Linked DNA regions of Indioceanicola profundi. The protein of the gene in region 1 interacts with the protein of each later gene in a pairwise test. Links are inferred from orthologs where the notes say so. Each region holds a gene or a part of one and is shown on either strand. Other genes may lie near its edges. The genes, in order: DOL89_RS03675 and dnaE.

What was found.
Region 2: the proteins of DOL89_RS03675 (region 1) and dnaE interact in binary tests that used the Escherichia coli proteins (3 or more experiments, as listed by UniProt). The link is inferred for Indioceanicola profundi from one-to-one orthologs.

The regions. Positions count from the first base shown.
Region 1 is NZ_CP030126.1:760,872-770,529, forward strand. What follows is about bases 2,868-5,843. They hold DOL89_RS03675 (aminotransferase), read left to right. Parts: upstream 2,868-3,760; coding sequence 3,761-4,927; downstream 4,928-5,843. Other genes in these bases: DOL89_RS03665 (GlsB/YeaQ/YmgE family stress response membrane protein), read left to right, coding at 2,953-3,216; DOL89_RS03670 (PGPGW domain-containing protein), read left to right, coding at 3,402-3,692; DOL89_RS03680 (hypothetical protein), read right to left, coding at 5,041-5,843. In the rest of the region: aminomethyl-transferring glycine dehydrogenase subunit GcvPA, read left to right, coding at 1-1,090; aminomethyl-transferring glycine dehydrogenase subunit GcvPB, read left to right, coding at 1,096-2,664; more of DOL89_RS03680, read right to left, coding at 5,844-6,438; DOL89_RS03685 (alpha-2-macroglobulin family protein), read left to right, coding at 6,687-9,658. UniProt on the Escherichia coli protein: Shows aminotransferase activity with methionine and histidine as substrates, and to a lesser extent also with phenylalanine.
Region 2 is NZ_CP030126.1:1,279,501-1,290,208, forward strand. The notes cover bases 3,623-7,648. They hold dnaE (DNA polymerase III subunit alpha), read left to right. Parts: upstream 3,623-3,935; coding sequence 3,936-7,448; downstream 7,449-7,648. Other genes in these bases: DOL89_RS06095 (hypothetical protein), read left to right, coding at 3,623-3,862; DOL89_RS06105 (hypothetical protein), read right to left, coding at 7,468-7,648. Also shown: DOL89_RS06070 (aspartate aminotransferase family protein), read left to right, coding at 1-250; DOL89_RS06075 (EamA family transporter), read right to left, coding at 258-1,142; DOL89_RS06080 (OsmC family protein), read right to left, coding at 1,216-1,641; DOL89_RS24755 (hypothetical protein), read left to right, coding at 1,798-2,472; DOL89_RS06090 (helix-turn-helix domain-containing protein), read right to left, coding at 2,503-3,324; more of DOL89_RS06095, read left to right, coding at 3,434-3,622; more of DOL89_RS06105, read right to left, coding at 7,649-8,022; rpsB (30S ribosomal protein S2), read left to right, coding at 8,310-9,101; tsf (translation elongation factor Ts), read left to right, coding at 9,207-10,130; pyrH (UMP kinase), read left to right, coding at 10,261-10,708. UniProt on the Escherichia coli protein: DNA polymerase III is a complex, multichain enzyme responsible for most of the replicative synthesis in bacteria. This DNA polymerase also exhibits 3' to 5' exonuclease activity. The alpha chain is the DNA polymerase catalytic subunit.

The DNA.
Region 1 (9,658 bases):
GGACCAGCTTCTGCTGCGCGGCGAGTTCCTGACCAGCTACACGCCCTACCAGCCCGAAGTGGCGCAGGGCACGCTGCAATATCTGTTCGAGTTCCAGACCCAGGTTGCCCTGGTCACCGGCATGGAGGTGGCCAACGCCTCCATGTATGACGGGGCCACCGCCACGGCCGAGGCCGTGCTGATGGCCAACCGCATCACCAAGCGGAACAAGGCCATTCTGTCCGGCGGCCTGCACCCGCATTACCGTTCCGTCACCGAAACGACCTGCGGCGTGATGGGGATGGAGATCGTGGCGGCGGAGCCCGATCCCATGGATCTGGAGGATCTGGCCGGCCGGATCGACGACAGGACCGCCTGCGTCGTGGTGCAGACGCCGAGCCTGTTCGGCCATGTGCGTGACTTCACCAGCCTGTGCGAGGCCGCCCATGCCAAGGGCGCGCTGGTCATCGTGGCGGTGACGGAGATCGTGTCGCTGGGCCTGCTGACCCCGCCGGGCGAGATGGGCGCCGACATCGTCGTGGCCGAGGGGCAGAGCATCGGCAACGCGCTGAATTTCGGCGGCCCCTATGTCGGGCTGTTCGCCACGCGGGAGAAGTTCGTTCGCCAGATGCCGGGCCGCCTCTGCGGCCAGACGGTGGATGCGGACGGCAAGCGCGGCTTCGTGCTGACGCTGTCCACCCGCGAGCAGCATATCCGCCGCGAGAAGGCCACCTCCAACATCTGCACCAATTCCGGCCTCTGCGCGCTGGCCTTCACCATCCACATGTCGCTGCTGGGCGAGGCGGGCTACACCAAGCTGGCCCGCATCAATCATGCGAACGCGGTGGTGCTGGCGGAGAAGCTGGCCGGGGTGGCGGGCGTCGAGGTCCTGAACGAGGGCTTCTTCAACGAGTTCACCGTGAAGCTGCCGAAGCCGGCGGCCGGGATCGTCGAGGCGCTGGCGGCCAAGGGCGTGCTGGCCGGCGTGCCGGTGTCCCGCTTCTACCCGGATGTGGCCGGGGTGGAGAACCTGCTGCTGGTCGCGGCGACGGAGACCAACACCGTGGGCGACATGGACGAGCTGGTCCGCGCCCTCGAGGAGGTGCTGTGATGGGCATGAACAGTCAGGGCCGCGATACGAAGCCCCATGACGTCGCCGTGCTGGAGGACGTGAAGACCTTCACCGGCAACAAGGCGCTCCAGCTCGAGGAAGCGCTGATCTTCGAGCTGGACAACCACGGCGTTTCCGGCGTGGACCTGCCGGAGCCGGCCACCGGCAGCCTGAGGCTGGGCAAGGTAAAGGCGCGCAAGGGCATCGGCCTGCCGCATTTGTCAGAGCCGGAGGTGGTGCGCCACTTCACGCGCCTGTCGCAGAAGAACTTCGGCATCGACAGCACGATGTACCCGCTGGGCTCCTGTACGATGAAGCACAACCCGCGCCTGAACGAGAAGATGGCGCGGCTGCCGGGCTTCAGCGACGTGCATCCGCTCCAGCCCGTCTCCACCGTGCAGGGTGCCTTGGAGCTGATCGACCAGCTTGCCCACTGGCTGAAGACCCTGACCGGCATGCCGGCGGTGGCGATGAGCCCGGCGGCGGGCGCCCATGGCGAGCTGTGCGGGCTAATGGCCATCCGGGCGGCGCTGCATGCACGCGGCGAGGGGCACCGGACCCGCGTGCTGGTGCCGGAATCGGCGCACGGCACCAACCCCGCCACGGCGGCCTTCTGCGGCTTCACCGTGGATTCCATCCCGGCGGAGGAGAATGGGCGCGTCAGCGTTGAGGCGGTGAAGGCCAAGCTGGGGCCGGACGTCGCCTGCATCATGTTGACCAACCCCAACACCTGCGGCCTGTTCGAACCGCAGGTGAAGGAGATCGCCGATGCCGTGCATGCGGCCGGCGGCTATTTCTACTGCGACGGCGCCAACTACAACGCCATCGTCGGCCGGGTGCGCCCGGCGGACCTCGGCGTCGACGCCATGCACATCAACCTGCACAAGACCTTCTCCACGCCCCATGGCGGCGGCGGTCCGGGCTCCGGCCCGGTGGTGCTGTCGGATGCGCTGGCCCCCTTCGCGCCGATGCCCTTCGTGGTGCATGGCAAGGACGGCTTCGATCTGGTGGAGCATGCGGCCGGGACCGATACCCAACCGTTCGGCCGGATGAAGGGTTTCCACGGCCAGATGGGCATGTTCGTGCGCGCCCTGGCCTACATCATGAGCCATGGGGCGGACGGGCTGCGGCAGGTGGCGTCGGACGCGGTGCTGAACGCCAACTACATCAAGGAAAGCCTGAAGGACACGATGTCGGTCAGCTTCGACGGGCCCTGCATGCATGAGGCCCTGTTCGACGACCGCTTCCTGAAGGGCTCCGGGGTCACCCCGCTCGACTTCGCCAAGGCGATGATCGACGAGGGCTTCCACCCGATGACCATGTACTTCCCGCTGGTCGTCCACGGCGCGCTGCTGGTGGAGCCGACGGAGACGGAAAGCAAGGCGACGCTGGACCAGTTCATCGCCACGTTGCGCCATCTGGCGGAGCGGGCGAAGGCGGGCGACGCCGCCTACTTCCAGGCCGCCCCGCGCCTGACGCCGCGCCGGCGTCTGGACGAGACGGCCGCGGCCCGCAAGCCGATCCTGCGCTGGACCCGCCCGGCTGGCACGGCCCAGGCCCAGGCGGCGGAGTAAGGGGCCTCGCCACTGTGTGAGGGGAGCGGGCGGGGCTGGAAACGGCCCCGCCTGTTCTGTTTTGCGGCGCCCCACCGATCTCTTCTCCGTCATCCCGGCGAAAGCCGGGACCCAGAGCCACCAGCACCGCCCTCGGGACTCCTGGGTCCTGGCTTTCGCCGGGATGACGGGTGGGGATGATGGGTGGGGAGGTGCGGCTCCGAGGTAACCGCTGCTCGATTCAAATGGATCGAAACCCGTCCCCGGCCTGTTCCTTCTGCAAACCCAATCCACAGAGGGAGACGTGCCATGGGCATCATCGCCTGGATCATCCTTGGTCTGATCGCCGGCTGGCTGGCGCACAAGATCATGCACGGGGCCGGGGCCGGGCTGGTCATGAACTTGGTGCTGGGCATTGTCGGCGCGTTCGTCGGCGGCTTCCTGGTCCGCATCCTGGGCGGGGCCGGCGTGACCGGGTTCAATATCTGGAGCCTGATCGTGGCCACGCTGGGCGCGGTGGTGGTGCTGTGGCTGTTCAACAAGCTGTCCAGCCGGCGCAGCGCCAGTCTCTGACCCCCGCCGTCACGCGGACGCCACGGATCGGCGGTAGAATGGCCTGACAACGTGACCTGCGGTACTGCGCGTGACAGCGCAGGGCGCGGGATGTTGCGGATGGCTGTGCCGGGGTGCCGGCAGGCCACGCCCCACGTCAGGGCTTATCGCCGCGCCCGGGCGGGCGCGCAGGAAGGCAGGTTTCCATGCGCTCCCGCGATCCGGCACCCGTTTCAGGCCTGCCGCGCCTCCGGCGGATGGCTCTGGTCGCCATGGGCTGGACGATCATCGTGGCCGGCGTGCTTGCAATGCCGCTGCCGGGGCCGTTCGGTCTGCCCATCGCCTTCGCCGGCGCGCTGCTTCTGCTGCGGAATTCGCCGGATGCCAGGAAGACGCTGATCCGCTGGAAGCGGAAGGCCCCGGCGCGCCTATCCCCCATCGTCGGCCGGTTCGAGGCTTGGCGGACCCGCAGGCGGCTGAAGCGTCGAGCCGGGTAGCACGCCGGGGCTTCCCCGCAGGCCGCCTGCGGCTATGATGCTGCCCCACGCAGCAGGGGCGAACGGTCATGAAGACGGGCAATTCCATCCTCTCCTCCTACGGCACTACCATCTTCGAGGTGATGTCCCGGCTGGCGGAGGAGCACCGGGCCGTCAATCTGGGCCAGGGCTTTCCCGACGACAGCGGACCGGCCGATGTGGTGGCGGAGGCGCAGCGCTATCTGGCGGAGGGCTGGAACCAGTACCCGTCCATGATGGGGCTGCCGGCCCTGCGGCAGGCCGTGGCCGCCCATGCCAAGCGCTTCTACGGGCTGGATGTGGACTGGGCGCGGGAGGTGATGGTGACCTCCGGCGCTACCGAGGCGCTGGCCGCCTGCCTGTTCGGCCTGCTGGAGCCGGGGGACGAGGCGGTTCTGTTCCAGCCGCTCTACGACAGCTACGTCCCCATCATCCGTTGCGCCGGGGCGGTGCCGCGCTTCGTGGCGCTGGACCCGGCCAAGGGCTGGAGCTTCACGCGGGAGAGCCTGGAGGCGGCGTTCGGGCCGAAGACCAAGCTGGTGGTGCTGAACAACCCGCTGAACCCCGCCGCCAAGGTGTGGACGGAGGCGGAGCTGCGCGTGCTGGCGGAGGTGGTCGTGAAGCACGACGCCTATGTGGTCTGCGACGAGGTCTATGAGCATCTGGTCTTCGACGGCCGGCGGCATGTGCCGCTGATAACGCTGCCGGGGATGCGGGAGCGATGCCTGCGCATCGGGTCGGCGGGCAAGACCTTCTCCCTGACCGGGTGGAAGGTGGGCTATGTCACGGGCGCGCCCGGTCTGATGCAGCCGGTGGCCAAGGCCCACCAGTTCCTGACCTTCACCACCCCGCCGAACCTGCAATCCGCCGTGGCGCTGGGCCTGGGCAAGGAGGATGCGTATTTCACCGGGCTGGCCGGATCGATGCAGGCCAAGCGCGACCGGCTGTCGGCGGGGTTGCGGGCGGCGGGCCTGACCGTGCTGCCGGCGGAGGGCACCTATTTCCTGATCGCCGACATCGGGGCGCATCTGCGCGATGGCGAGGACGACCAGGCCTTCGCCAAGCGCCTGACGGTCGAGGCCGGGGTCACGACCATTCCCGTCAGCGCCTTCTATGAGACGGATGCGCCGCGCCATCTGGTGCGCTTCTGCGTCTGCAAGCGGGACGAGGTGCTGGATGCGGGGCTGGAGCGGTTGGGGGCGTACTTCGGGGGATGAGGGGGCGGCTGGTTGTGTCGGCCACGCTGCGCGTGACTGACCTACGGTTGGAAGCCAGCCGTCGATGGGATCGGACCTTTCGGAAGGAGTGGTAAGACCGTGTCGGATCGGCGCTATGCTTGATCCGACCTACGGAATCGGGCCATCGGCGCCATGCCTACCGCCAGCGTGGCGATCCAGGCGAGGCGGCTCTGGTAGCGGTCGTGGGGGTTGCTCAATGCGCCGCTGATGAAGGCGTTACCGAGAAGGGCCAGCAGCAGGAACAGGCCCAGGGCGGCGAGGTCGTGGCGACCGCATCGGAAGGCCCAGGCGGCTATGACAGCGAGTCCCAGAAGGGAGAGGTAGGCGACGGGGATGTGGAGGGTGCTCCAGGCGTCGAACAGGCCTTGGGTGATCTCCTCCCGCTGTTGGCGGGCATCCTCGAAGCCGGAAACGGGAAGGAGGTCGCGGAAGACCCAGCGGGTCACCTCCTGCCATTCGTCCAGCCCGTCGCCGGTCGCCACCTTGCCGATCTGCTCCGCCGTGGAGGCGAGGCCGGTGAGGAGGAAGTCTCCGGGATAGCTCCGGATGCTTTCCCGGACGATCAGCGACAGCTCCCGATCCGCCCCGCCCCACCAGCCGATCTGGCGGAACGGGCTGTCCTCATGCCAGATGAAGTCGTTGGCGGTGGCGGGCATGCGGTCGCGGTACTGGCAGAGCTGCACGTCCGGGCGGGGGCAGTTGGCGTCCAGCCAGCGCTGGGCGATGCCGTCCTGCACCAGCCGGCCGAAGACGAAGACCGGCCCGCCCGGCGTGTAGACCGCCTGACCCACCAGGGCCAGATGCAGCAGGGGCATCAGGATCAGGCTGCCGGCCACCACGGCGGCCGGGGGAAGGATACGGATGTGGAGCCGCCAGCCGCGCCAGCGGGCCAGCGCCCAGGCGGCTGCGGTCACCAGCACCAGCCCGATGCCAAGCGCCATGCTGGACATGTGCGACAGCAGCGCCAGCAGGGAAAGCAGGATCAGGCCGGCGCGCTCGGCCCCCGTCAGTCGCTCCCACCGGAAGCCCAGAAGCCAGAGGGCCAGGACCAGCAGCGGCACCAGCACGTCCGGCATGAGCTGGGCGGCGAACCAGGGAAGGCTGGTCAGGAGGGCGAGGGCGACGGTCACGCCGGCCGTGGCGGCGGGGCCGGAGGGCAGGTCGTGGGTGCGCAGCATCAGCCGGATGCACCAGAGCGTCAGCGCGGCCTGCGCCAGCACCGGCCCCCAGAAGCTCCACCAGCCGAGCGAGGCGGCCCAGAGGAACAGGCCGTAGAAGAGGGACCGGCCCGGCTCCAGCCCCATTTCCAGCACCCGGCGCACATAGCCGCCGGTGTCGAAGAACACCAAGGCCCAGCCGTTCCACAGGGCGGGGGCGAGCAGGGCGGCCAGGGAAAAGGTGATCGCGGCCGCCCAAGGCGCCAGCCCGGCCAGACCTGCTGGGCGGGGGCGTGCCGGATTGCGCAGAAGGGCGGGCGGGGTCTGGGGCATTCGATTCATGGAACCTTTGATGCCCGGAACTCGTGGCGGAGTTTGGGCAGGCCGGTCAAGCGGCCCTCGTTGTGCGAACGGGCTTGGTGTAGGATGCGCGGAGCTTCGAAACACCGTTCCTCACCGCAGCCGTACCGGTGCCACATTCGCATTGCCAATTGAATGCCGTGAACTGTCGCTTGCGCGATGGTCCGGACACTTGCATGACGCGTTCCCCCACCATCCGGTTCCCTTTGAGCCCGCTCCTGATGCCGCGCATTTCTGCTGCCGTCCTGTTCGCCACGTTGAGCCTCGCCCTGCCAGGGCAGGGACTTGCCCAGGGTTCCCCGCCGCCGGATCAGGGGTCTGGAGGAAATCCGACGCCGCCCGCGGCGGCCGTCCCGCCGCCGGGCGCATCGCCTGTGGACGCCCTGCCGGAGTCGGCGCTGCCGCAGCCGTTCGGGCTGGCCAAGGTGGACATCTCGGCGGAGCGGGAGAAGCCGCAGGCCTGCTTCACCTTCAACCGCCCGCTGCCCCGACCCGGCAAGCGTCAGCCGGACCTGAAGCGGTTCCTTACGGTGGAACCGGCGGCGGAGTTCAGCGTGACCGTCCGCGACCGGGACCTCTGCCTGGAAGGGCTGGCTCATGGGCAGCGCTACACAGTGACCCTGGCCGCCGGCCTTCCTAGCGTGGTGGGCGAGGAGACGTTGGGCGAGCCGGTCACCCGTGAGCTGGCCGTGCCCGACCGCCGCCCGGCGCTGTCCTTCCGCGGCCAGGGCTACATTCTGCCCCGCATCGGCGGGGAGGGGCTGCCGCTGCGCAGCGTCAATATCGACCGTGCCCGGCTTCAAGTGATCCGCATCGCCGACCGCCAGTTGGTCGAGCAGATCTATTACGGCCGTATCAACCAGACACTGACCGACTTCGACGTCGGCATCATGCTCGAGGAGAAGGGCGAAGTCGTCTGGAAGGGGGAGATCGCCACGGGCGGGGAAAAGAACCGCACCCAGGTAACGCCCTTCCCCATCGATGCGGTTCTCGGCTCCCTCCAGCCCGGCGTCTATATCGCGGTGGCGGAGGATGCGGCGCTGCCCCAGGTGGCCTGGGACCAGCGGGCGACGCAATGGTTCGTCGTCTCCGACGTCGGCCTGACCAGCTTCCGCGCCGCCAACGGCCTGTTCGTCTTCGCCCGCAGCCTGGAGAATGCCCAGCCCTTGCCGGGCGTGGAGCTGCGGCTTGTGTCGCGGGACAATGCGGAACTGGGCCGGGCGGTGACCGGGCCGGACGGGCTGGCCCGGTTCAGCACGGACGGGATGGCGACGACGGGGCCGAAGGCGCCGCAGGCGCTGTTCGCCGCCGCCCCTCAGGGGGACTTCTCCCTGCTGGATTTCGGGGCGCCGGCGGTGGAGCTGGCACAGCGGAGCGGTGGCGGGCGGACGCTGCCCGGCGCGCTGGACGTCTTCCTGTCCACCGAGCGCGCGGCCTACCGGCCGGGCGACACGATCCATGTCGTGGGGCTGCTGCGGGACGCCAACGCCGTGGCAGCGCCGGGGCGTGAGCTGTTCGTACGGCTGCAGCGGCCGGATGGGCTGGAGCTGTTCTCCACCAAGCTGAATGACCAGGGGCTTGGCGGATTCGCCGGGGCTTTCACGCTGCCGGAGACGGCGCCCGAGGGGAAATGGCTGCTGACCGCCAGGGCGGAGGCCGGTGGTCCGGTGATCGGCCGGACGGAGATCACGGTGGGAGAGGTGGCCCCGGCGCGCCTGACCCTGTCGCTCACCGCCGACCGCCCGCGCATCGCCGCCGACGGCAAGGCTGTGGTGCGGGTGGACGGGCGCTATCTGCACGGGGCAGCTGCATCCCGACTGCCAGGGGAGATGCGGCTGCGACTGCGTGAGGCCGAGAATCCCTGGCCGGGGCTGGAAGGCTACCGCTTCGGGCTGGTGCAGGAGCCGTTCAAGGGGGAGGAGCGGCCGCTGCCGGGCTTCACCACTACCGCGGACGGCACGGCGCGCGTGCCGGTGGAACTGGGCGACCTTCCACGGACCAGCCAGCCGCTGGAAGCGGTGATCACCGCCACGCTGCACGATATCGGCGGGCGTGCAGTGCAGCGGGAGCTGGTGCTGCCCGTGGATCATCAGGCCTTTGCCCTGGGGATCAAGCCGAACTTCGCCGGGGATGCGGTGCCGGAGGGCGCCACCGTCGGCTTCGACGTGGTCGCCGTGGCCCCGGACGGGCGGCGGATGGAGCGTCCGGACCTGTCCTGGGAGCTGTTCGAGGAAGAATACGAATACGACTGGTTCGAGGCGGACGGGCGCTGGGATTACCGCGCCAATGTGCGCGATCGACGCCTGACCGGCGGCAGTATCGATGCCGCCGCGGATGAGCCCGCCCTGATCGAGGAACAGGTGAAGGCCGGGCGGTACCGGCTGGAAGTGTTCGATCCGGCCACGGGCATTGCCAGTTCCGTCCGCTTCTCCGCAGGCTGGTGGGTCAGCGCCAAGTTCGGCGAGACCCCGGACGCGGTGGAGGTCGCCGTGATGGACAGCATCCATCAGCCCGGCGGCACTGCCCGGGTGTTCGTCCGCCCGCCCTATCAAGCCACGGTGCTGGTGACCGTGGCTGACCGCGCCGTGCGCCATACGACGACCCAGGAGGTGGGGCCGGAGGGCGCGTTCCTGGATGTGCCCGTGGCCGCGGACCTGACGTCCGGCGCCTATGTGCTGGCGACCGCCTATGCGCCGGCCGATCCGCAGCGCCGCGCCGCCCCGCGGCGGGCCATCGGCATCGGCTGGATCGGGCTGGACACCGCGCCGCGCCGGCTGGACGTGCAGCTTCAGCCGCCGGAGACGGCGCGCCCCGGCGAGCCGGTGACGATCCCCGTCACCATTGCCGGGCTGGCGGAAGGCGAGACGGCGCATCTGGTGGTGCGGGCGGTGGATGAGCGGCTGCTCGCCGCCGAAGGCCGCCGCCACCGCTCCGACCCGGCAGCCTGGTTCCATGGAAAGCGCGACCTGTCGGTGGAGCTGCGCGACGTCTACGGCCCGCTGCCGGTGCAGGAGGCGGCGTCTCGACCCGCGCCAGGACCGGCGGCGGGGCTTGACCGGCCGGCCTCCCGCACGGAGGAACCGCCGACGGCCTCGATCCAGTCGCAGGTCCTGACCGCTGGCCCGGATGGCAGGGCAGAGGTGACTCTGCCGCTGCCCGCCGCGGAGGCGCGGCTGGGGCTGGAGGTGGTGGC
Region 2 (10,708 bases), 520 kb from region 1 along the record:
CGGTCTGAAGGGCGTCCGCCATGTCATCGATGTACGGAACGTCGGGTTGGTGGCCGGCATTGAGCTGGAATCCCGTCCCGGCGCTCCGGGCACTCGTGCCTATGATACCTTCGTCCGCTGCTACGAGCGCGGCGTGCTGACCCGTACCACCGGCGACATCATCGCACTGAGCCCGCCGCTGATCGTGGAAGAAGCGCAGATCACGCAGATCGTGGAGACGATTGCGGACGTACTCGCAGGGATCGACTGACGGGTCCTCAATCCCCGGCCGCAATCGCGGCCGGGGCGCCCTTGCGTGCGGGCAGCACGGTCATGGCAAGCCCGATCAGGATCACGACGCCCGCGGCCAGCTTGATCGGCGTCAATGCCTCTCCCAGGAGCAGGGCTGCAAAGCTCATCCCGAAAACGGGAACGAGAAGGGAGAAGGGCGCCACCACCGTGGCGCTGTAGAGCTTCAGCAGATAGCTCCAGATTCCAAAGGCCAGCAACGTGGCCACCCACCCGTTGTAGAGAACGGCGAACCACCCGGTTGCGCTCAAGCCTGCCAGCGACTGGAACCCGGCCGGACCCTCGAACACCCAGGAGGCCAGGGCGAGGGGGATCGGCGGTACCAGGCTCATCCAGACCATGAGATGGAAGGCGTTTGTCGCCCTAGCCGCCTTCATCAGCATGTTGGCGACGGCCCATGACATGCCGGCGGCAAGGCACAGGGCCAGCCCAACGCGAGAACCGCCGCCGGGCAACTCGCTGGCAATCGCCGCAATGCCGGCGAAGGCCAGGATAATGCCAGCGATCTGCCGCGGACGCGGCCGGTCGCCCAGCAGCAATGCTGCCAGGATCACCGTGAAAAAGGCCTGCGACTGTATGACCAGACTCGCCAGTCCCGCCGGCATGCCGACCGACATGGCCAGGAACAGCAGCCCGAATTGGAACGTGCCCAGGAAAAGACCGATACCCAGGATATAGCGCCACGCTGCCGGCCGATTGAACCCGACCGCAGGCAGCAGGATCGCGCAGCTCGCGAAGCGCAGCCCGGTGAAGAGCAGGGGCGGCAGCTCCCGCAGGCCCCAACTGATGACCACGAAGACAAAGCCGCAGATCAGGGCACAGGCAAGGGCGAGCGGGATATGGATCGGGCGCATGATCCCGCAAGCCTGCACGAAACAGTGCAGGGGCGGAACCATCCGCCCCTGCATGGCTGGGTGTCCGGCACTGCTACTCCAGCGCGGCGTCGAGTGTGATGTCCACAGCCTTCAGGGCGCGGGAGACGGGGCAGTTCGCCTTAGCCTTCTCCGCCACTTCCTGAAACTTGTCTGCCCCGATGCCGGGGATGCTGGCGCGGGTGACGAGGTCGATGCGGGTGATGGCGAAGCCGCCGCCCTGCTTGTCGATATGAACCTTGGCGGTGGTGCGTACCCGCTCCGGCGTGAAGCCCTCCTGACCCAGCATCAGGGAAAAGGCCATTGAGAAGCAGCCCGCATGGGCGCCGGCAATCAGCTCCTCCGGGTTCGTGCCCGTGCCGGATTCGAAGCGGGAGGAGAAATTGTACTGGGTATCGAGGGCTCCGCTTTCGAGCTTCACCCGCCCGTTCCCGGCGGGAACGCCCCCGGTCCATTCGGCATCGGCGCTTCGGATCGGCATATCATCCTCCTTGGTGCTGGTTATGCCGGCGACAACAGATGAAAATCCGGGATGGAGGCGGGTCGGCTGATTTTTCTGTGCGGGCGGGTGCAGGAAAATTCCTGCCGCCACGTACCAGGATGGGGGGCGTGGTTCTTGCGTCCAGAGGAGTTCGACATGAAGGCCGGCAGATTGGCATCCAGGATCATTGGAGCGTGTCTGGTCCTTGCATTGGTTTCACCGCCCGTCCAGGCGTATGCACGGGACAATGACGACAGGGACGGGCGCGGCGGCCGGCACGAGCGAGACCGCGGCCCCGAATGGCGTCGCGACGATGAGCGCCGGAATGACCGGGACTGGCGCGACGACCGCCGTGGGCGGGATGATTGGCGGAGTCGCGACGACCGCCGGGACCGCTCAGACCCTCGATGGTCGCGCAATCGCTCCTACAACCCGCCCGGCTGGCACCGCACCTACAGGAATGTCGTTGTGGTGCGGCCCTATGGTCACCGCTATCACGGCTATGGCCATTACCACGACGACAGCAGCGCCTTCGCATGGCTTGGGCTGACGGCGATCACGCTGACCATCCTGAACGAGCTGAACGAAGCGCAGCAGCGCACGCTTGAGACAGCGCAGATTCATGCCACCACGGCGCCCATCGGCCAACCGGTGGTCTGGTCCGATGGTGCCGCGACTGGGCAGGTGGTCGCCCTACGGGAAGGCCGCACGCTCGATGGCATGTACTGCCGGGAGTTCCAGCAGACCGTGATTATCGGCGGCCGGGCGGAGGAGGCATATGGCACTGCCTGCATGCAGCCGGACGGAAGTTGGATGATCGTGGATCAGTGACGAACCGGCGGAGGGCTGCGACAGGGGGAATCAGCCCGCCAGGAACCAGCCTTCCGTCGCTTCATCGGCTGGAAAGAAAAGCTCCACCCGCAAATCCTGGAGCCCGGCGTCAAGCGGAGTGCCCAGGCTCGCGATGACGGACAGGAGGGAAAGGCGGACACCGTCCTGGACGAAACGGATGGTCAGAGCCGGAATAGCTGCCTCATCCACTGCGCCTGCGGACCCCGCGCCGGCGAGCGCTGGATGCGTCATGAGGCTCCGCAGAGGTTCCGGGTCTTCGGCCAGCGGATCTTCCAGCAGCGCTTCCGCCCGCAGCCGGCGAACCGTCCAGAGGGCGACTTCCCTGAAATTCTCCACCAGCCCCTCCACAGGCGGGGAGAACAGTGCCTGGACCAGGTTGATCGGCGGAGCGGAAGCGGCTTCCGGACCCAGAAGAAAGCCCAGCAGCCGCATGGCTCCCTCATTCGCCTGCACCAGATTGTAGTGCCGGTCCACGACCACGGCGGGAAACGGCTCCTGCCGCTCCAGCATCCGGTCCAGCACGGCCTGGATCGGCCTCATCTCCGGCGCTTCCGGCGGTCGGGTCCCATAGGCGGGAGCGAAGCCGGCGGCCAGCAGCATGGCGTCCTGATGACGGAGCGGTACGGCCAGTGCGCCCGCAAGATTCAGAACCATGCCGCGGCTTGGGCGCGCCCGGCCGGACTCCAGGAAGCTGATATGTCGCTGGCTGGTATCGCAGGTCAGCGCCAGATCGAGCTGGCTGGTTCCGCGGGACAGCCGCCAGCGCCGCAGCAATGTGCCGAAACCATTGGTGGGCCGGATTGCGGGACTGGCGGATCGCATCGTCGTCATGGGAGCAGCATGCTGCGAGCCGGAGCGCGCGTCCATTACCTGGCTGGTAATTGCGGCCGCAACGGCGTGGGCAGAGGGTGGTGGCGTCCCACGACCGATGGAGCATGCAATGACCCTCACCAACGCTCGTATCGAAACCTCTCGTTCCGAGTCCCCCTTCCGGTCCCGTTGGAGTTTCCATGGCTACGCCATCATATCGGCGTTGCTCGGGCTGGATCTGATCCTCTTTGGCGGTTGGATCGCGGATCGGGCGATCTCCTCCCAGGTTCTCGCCACCACCATGGATTTCGGCCTCTATGCCCGCGCCCTCGGCGTTGGGTGCGTCGCCTTTGGCGGATTGATAATCATCTCGGCGGGCCGCGGCACGCAATGGGCGGCGTTCGCGCCCGTCATGGCCGGTACAGCCGGCGCGGTCAGCGTGATGGGAGCGTTGGCCGGGCTGTCGGTGCTGACGGGCTTCGGGATCGGGCTTCTACTGGCGGCCGCCAGCCTCGATTTCCTGTTCATGGTGCTGATGCGCCGGGCGCTGGCCGGCTGATGGTGCGGTAACCCCATGCAACGGTGGAACGGCCGGGGCAGGCCGGGGTAGGGTGGAGACCGATCCCGTTCCGATGTCAGGCCATTGCCCCGTGACCGATCCCGGCTTCATCCACCTGCGCGTCCATTCCGCCTACTCGCTCTCCGAGGGGGCGATCAAGGTCAAGGAGCTGGTCAAGCTCTGCCAGAAGAACGGCATGCCGGCCGTCGCGGTGACCGATACCGGCAACCTGTTCGGCAGCCTGGAATTCTCCATGGCCGCCTCCGACGCCGGCATCCAGCCCATCATCGGGTGCCAGATGTGGGTGACGCCCTTCGGGCCGGTGAAGAAGCTGCGCGGTGCGGCCGCGGGGCCGGGGGCTGACCAGCTCGTCCTGATCGTACAGAGCGAGCAGGGCTACCGGAACCTGATGAAGCTGGTCTCCAAGGCGTTCCTGGAGACGGAGCCCGGCCTGCTGCCGCAGATCTCCGTGGACGACCTGCGGGGTCTGACCGACGGGCTGATCTGCCTGACCGGCGGCATCCATGGCGGCATCGGCCGGCTGCTGCTGGACGGGCAGAAGCCGCATGCGGTGGAGCTGCTGGACCTGCTGAAGGGCCTGTTCCCGGGGCGGCTCTATGTTGAGCTGATGCGCCATATGGAGGGGCAGATCGGGCAGGCGGAGGACCGGATCGAGGCCGACCTGATCGACCTCGCCTATACGCATGACATTCCGCTGGTCGCGACCAACGACGTCTATTTCTCGACGGAGGAGATGTATCCCGCCCATGACGCGCTGCTCTGCATCGCGGAGGGCGCCTATGTCATGCAGGAGGACCGGCGGCGTGTGACTCCGCATCACCGGTTCAAGTCCGCGGCCGAGATGCGCGAGCTGTTCGCCGATCTGCCGGAGGCGGTGGACAACACCGTCGTGATCGCCCGCCGCTGCGCCTACATGCCCAAGAAGGTGAACCCCATCCTTCCGCCGTTCCCCTGCGAGGGCGGTCGGACGGAGGAGGAGGAGCTGCGCGCCCAGGCACATGAAGGACTTACGACACGTCTTGAACGTTACGTCTTCACCAGCGGCATGGCCGAGGATGAGAAGGCGGCGACCGAGGCGGAGTACCGGAAGCGGCTGGAGTTCGAGCTGGACGTCATCGTGAAGATGAAGTTCCCCGGCTACTTCCTGATCGTGTCGGACTTCATCAAATGGGCGAAGAACCACGACATCCCCGTCGGGCCCGGCCGTGGTTCGGGTGCGGGCAGCCTCGTGGCCTGGTCGCTGTTCATTACCGACCTGGATCCAATACGTTACGGTCTGCTGTTCGAGCGCTTCCTGAACCCAGAACGCGTCTCCATGCCGGACTTCGACGTGGATTTCTGCCAGGACCGGCGCGAGGAGGTTATCAGGTACGTCCAGGACAAGTACGGCTACGACAAGGTCGCACAGATCATCACCTTCGGTAAGCTGCAGGCCCGCGCCGTGGTGCGCGACGTCGGCCGCGTGCTCCAGATGCCTTACGGGCAGGTTGATAAGATCTGCAAGATGATCCCGAACAATCCGGCCAACCCGGTCACCCTGGAACAGGCGATCGAGGGTGAGCCGCTGTTGCAGGACATGGAGAAGTCGGACGAGACCGTGGGCCGTCTGCTGGGCATCGCCCGGCGGCTGGAAGGGCTGTACCGCCACGCCTCCACCCACGCGGCCGGCGTCGTGATCGGCGACCGCCCGCTGGACGAGCTGGTGCCCCTCTACCGCGATCCGCGCTCGGACATGCCGGTCACCCAGTTGAACATGAAGTATGTGGAGCTGGCCGGGCTGGTGAAGTTCGACTTCCTGGGCCTGAAGACCCTGACCGTACTGCAAAAGGCGGTCGAGCTGGTGGCGGACCACGGGCCGAAGCTGGACCTGCTGAACCTGCCTATGGAGGATGAGAGGTCCTACGGGCTGCTGGGGCGGGCCGAGAGTTCCGGCGTGTTCCAGTTGGAATCCAGCGGCATGCGCGACGTTCTTCGCCGCATGAAGCCCAACCGGATCGAGGACATCATCGCACTGGTCTCCCTGTACCGGCCGGGCCCGATGGACAACATCCCGAAATACATCAAGGTGAAGTTCGGGGAGGAGAAGCCGGATTACATGCATCCGGCGCTGGAACCGATCCTGAAGGAGACCTTCGGGATCATGGTCTACCAGGAGCAGGTCATGCAGATCGCCCAGGTGCTGGCCGGCTACAGCCTCGGCGGCGCCGACCTGCTGCGCCGCGCCATGGGCAAGAAGATCAAGGAGGAGATGGAGAAGGAGCGGGCCAAGTTCATCAAGGGCGCCAAGGAGATCATGGGCGTCGATGAGGAGCAGTCCGGCCTGATCTTCGACCAGGTGAACAAGTTCGCCGGTTACGGCTTCAACAAGTCCCACGCCGCCGCCTACGCCCTGGTCGCCTACCAGACCGCCTATATGAAGGCGAACTACCCGGTCGAGTTCATGGCGGCGATCATGACGCTCGACCTCGGCAACACGGACAAGCTGAACCAGTTCAGGCAGGAGCTGGTTCGTTTGAAGATCAAGCTCTTGCCGCCCGACATCAACAAGTCGGGCGAGATCTTCACGGTGGAGACGCTGCCCGATGGGGAGCGTTGCGTGCGCTACGCGCTGGCGGCCGTGAAGGGCGTCGGTCTGCCCGCCATGCAGTCGGTCGTGGCGGAGCGGCGGAAGAACGGACCGTTCAAGGACATCTTCGATCTGGCCCGCAGGGTGGATACCCAGGCGCTGAACAAGCGCATGATGGAAAAGCTGGTCTGCGCCGGCGCGTTCGATTCCATGAACCGGAACCGCCAGCAGCTCTTCGCCGGGTTGGAGACCATCATGCGCTATGCGCAGTCGGTGGCGGCGGAGAAGGAAAGCGGCATGGGCAGCCTGTTCGGCGGTGCGCCGGGCGAAGGGCTGAAGGCGCCGGACCTGCCGAAGCTGTCCGACTGGGACAGCCTGGAGCGGCTGCGCCACGAGTTCGAGGCCATCGGCTTCTACCTCTCCGCCCACCCGCTGGACGGATTCGCCGCCGCCCTGAACCGGCTGAAGGTGGCGCGCTATGCCGACCTGCCGAAACTGGTGCGTGAAGGCAAGCCGACGCGCCAGCGCATGGCCGGGATCGTGGTGGCGAAACAGGAGCGCACGGCCAAGAGCGGCAACCGATTCGCCTTCATCTCCCTGTCCGACAGCTCCGGCGTGTACGAGGTGACCCTGTTCTCGGAGGCGTTGGCGCCCGCCCGCGAGCTGCTGGAGCCCGGCAGGGCCGTGGTCCTCTATGTGGACATCCAGCAGAACGGGGAGGAGTTGCGCCTGACCGGCAACGGGATCATGGCGCTGGAGGAGGAAGTCGCGAAGACCGCCGCCGGGCTGAAGGTGGTGCTGCGCGATCCCGAGCCGGTGGGCAACCTGCAATCCACCCTGGCCCGGCTGGCTCCCGGGCGCGGCAAGGTCACCATCACGGTGGAGATGGACCCTTTGCAGGAGGTGGAGATCACTCTGCCCAAAGCGTACCAGATCACCACGGCCGGTCGCGCCGCCATCAAGGCGATTCCGGGCGTGGTGGACGTGGTCGATCTCTGAGGAGCGGCGGCGGAGGCACTCAGATGGCTGGACCGCTCAGGATCTCCACCGCCTCCGCCAGCACCCGGCCGCCGGAGTCGGTCAGGCGGGTCTCACGCCCATAGAGGATGCTGCCGGGTGGGACCTGGAGCGCTTCCGCGAGGTCCCGATCGGCGGCCACCTGGAAAAATCGGAAAGGCCGGCTGCGGAATCGGATGCCGGCAGCCGCCAGTACGGCGCCGAAGGGCTGCCGCCCGGCGATCACCTGCTCCGCCACGGATGGGGGCAGGGCGTCCAGGCGAATGTCGATGAACCCCGCTTCCGACGGTAGCCCGCGGCGGATGCCGGCCAGGACCACTTCCCGTCGCAGTCGGCCGTCACGCAGGTCCGTACGGCGGACGGCGAGCCCCATCGGCTCTCCCCAGAACCGCTCCAGCGCCGCGGTCATGCCGCCGTCCTGGCCCAACACGCCGCGCAGGCCGTCCGGCACCTCCGCCAGCGCGACCGTTCCCATCTCCAGGGGCGGGAGTCCGGCCAGGACGCGGAAGGCGGTCAGAAGACCGGTGGAACTGAAGGGGGCTGTGTCTGTCTGCATCGGACCGGCAAGGGGCAGCGGCGGGCCGGACCATAATGGCGGCGGTTGCCCCTGCCAAGTGCGGCCGATCGCCAACGGGACGCGGGACGCCGCAGCCATGCAGGTGCCGGGCTTGCAATGGTGAAATGGCCGGAGTATGTAACCGCCGTCGTCAATCCCACACGCGGGCTTGCGGTGCGCTGTCGCATTTTTGCAGCGCCCCCATCCGGTGTTCCGAGGAACCTCCCGCAAGGGAAAGCCCAAGGAACAACGCCCGCGGAGGATCAACCGGAAAAGGACAGTTTTCCATGGCTATGCCTACCTTTACCATGCGCCAGCTTCTCGAAGCTGGCGTGCACTTCGGTCACCACACCCGCCGCTGGAACCCGAAGATGGCTCCGTACATCTTCGGCGTGCGCAACGGCGTGCACATCATCGACCTGGAGCAGACCGTTCCGATGCTGTACCGCGCCATGCAGGCGGTGCGGGACGTGACCGCCGGCGGCGGCCGCGTTCTGTTCGTCGGCACCAAGCGGGCCGCGCAGGAGAAGGTGGCCGAGGCCTCCAAGCGCTCCGGCCAGTACTATGTGAACCATCGCTGGCTCGGCGGCATGCTGACCAACTGGAAGACCATCTCCCAGTCGATCCGCCGCCTGAAGGAGATGGACGAGCAGCTGGCCGCCGGCGAGCAGTCGGGCCGCACCAAGAAGGAGCTGCTCAACATGACCCGCGACCGCGATAAGCTGGAGCGGGCCCTGGGCGGTATCCGTGACATGGGCGGCCTGCCGGACCTGCTGTTCATCATCGACACCAACAAGGAGTCGCTGGCCATTCAGGAAGCCAATAAGCTTGGCATCCCGGTCGTGGCCGTGGTTGACAGCAACAGCAACCCGGACGGCGTGACCTTCCCGATCCCGGGCAACGACGACGCCCTGCGCGCCATCGACACCTACTGCGATCTGATCGCCGGCGCCGTCCTGGACGGCCTGCAGGCCGAGATGAGCGCGGCCGGCATCGATATCGGCGCTTCCGAGGAGGCCCCGGCCGAGGACCTGCCGGAAGGTGACGAGGCCGCGACCACGGCCGAGGCGCAGGCTTAATTTCGTGTGTGCACGGCCGGCCCGTTCCCGCCGCGGGAGCAGGCCGGCCGTCATGCTGTTTGGAATCAGGTTCCATCCGGGACCAATCAGGCAAGAGAGGCGAATATGGCGGAGATCACTGCCGCGCTCGTGAAGGAGCTGCGCGAGAAGACCGGCGCCGGCATGATGGACTGCAAGAAGGCGCTGTCCGAGACCGACGGTGACCTGGAAGGCGCGGTTGACTGGCTGCGCAAGAAGGGCCTTGCCGCTGCCGCCAAGAAGGCCGGCCGCGTCGCCGCCGAAGGTCTGGTTGGCGTCGCCACCAACGGCACCGTGGGCGCTGCCGTCGAGGTGAATGCCGAGACCGACTTCGTCGCGCGCAACGAGACCTTCCAGGGCTATGTCTCCAACGTCACCGAGCTGGCGCTCGGCACCGACGGCGACATCGAGGCGCTGAAGACCGTCGCCTATCCGGGCACCGGCCGCACGGTTGCCGAAGAGCTGACCCATATGGTCGCCACCGTCGGCGAGAACATGAACCTGCGTCGCTCGACCAAGCTGAGCGTCAGCCAGGGCGTGGTCGCCAGCTATGTCCACAGCGCCCTGTCTGCCGGCCTCGGCAAGATCGGCGTGCTCGTGGCTCTCGAGTCCGCCGGCGATACGGCGAAGCTCGAGGCGCTCGGCAAGCAGATCGCCATGCACATCGCCGCCGCCCGTCCGGAGGCGCTGGACACCGCCGACGTGTCCACCGAATCCCTGGACCGGGAGCGCAACGTCCTCTCCGAGCAGGCCCGCGCCAGCGGCAAGCCGGAAGAGATCATCGCGAAGATGGTCGAAGGGCGCATCCGGAAGTATTATGAGGAAGTCGTCCTGCTGGAGCAGGTCTTCGTCATCGATGGCGAGACCAAGATCCGGAAGGTCGTCGAGAACGCCGCCAAGGATGTCGGCGCTCCGGTCAAGCTGACGGGCTTCGTCCGCTATGCCCTGGGCGAGGGCATCGAGAAGGAAGCTTCCGACTTCGCGGCCGAAGTGGCCTCGATGGCCCGCTGAGGCCATTGTCTTCCAGGGCCGCCGGTTCCGGCGGCCCTGTCCAGTCCTGGATTGTCCCCAGACGAAAGGATCAAGCCCCGTGACCGCCCAGTACAAACGCGTCCTGCTCAAGATTTCGGGCGAAGCGCTGATGGGGGATCGGGATTACGGGCTTGATCCCGTAATCGTCGACCGGGTAGCGGGCGAGGTCCGCTCCGTGGTCAAGATGGGCGTCGAGGTCTGTCTGGTGATCGGCGGCGGAAACATCTTCAGGGGTGTGTCCGGCGCCGCCACCGGCATGGAACGGGCGACCGCCGACTATATGGGCATGCTGGCGACGGTGATGAACGCGCTGGCCATGCAGAATGCCCTGGAGAAGCAGGGCGTGCAGACGCGGGTTCAGTCCGCCATCCCGATGGCCAGCGTCTGCGAGCCCTATATCCGCCGTCGCGCCGTCCGCCACATGGAAAAGGGGCGGGTGGTGATTTTCGCGGCCGGAACGGGCAATCCGTTCTTCACCACCGACACCGCCGCCGCGCTGCGCGCCTCAGAGATGGGCTGCGACGCCCTGCTGAAGGCGACGAAGGTGGATGGCGTCT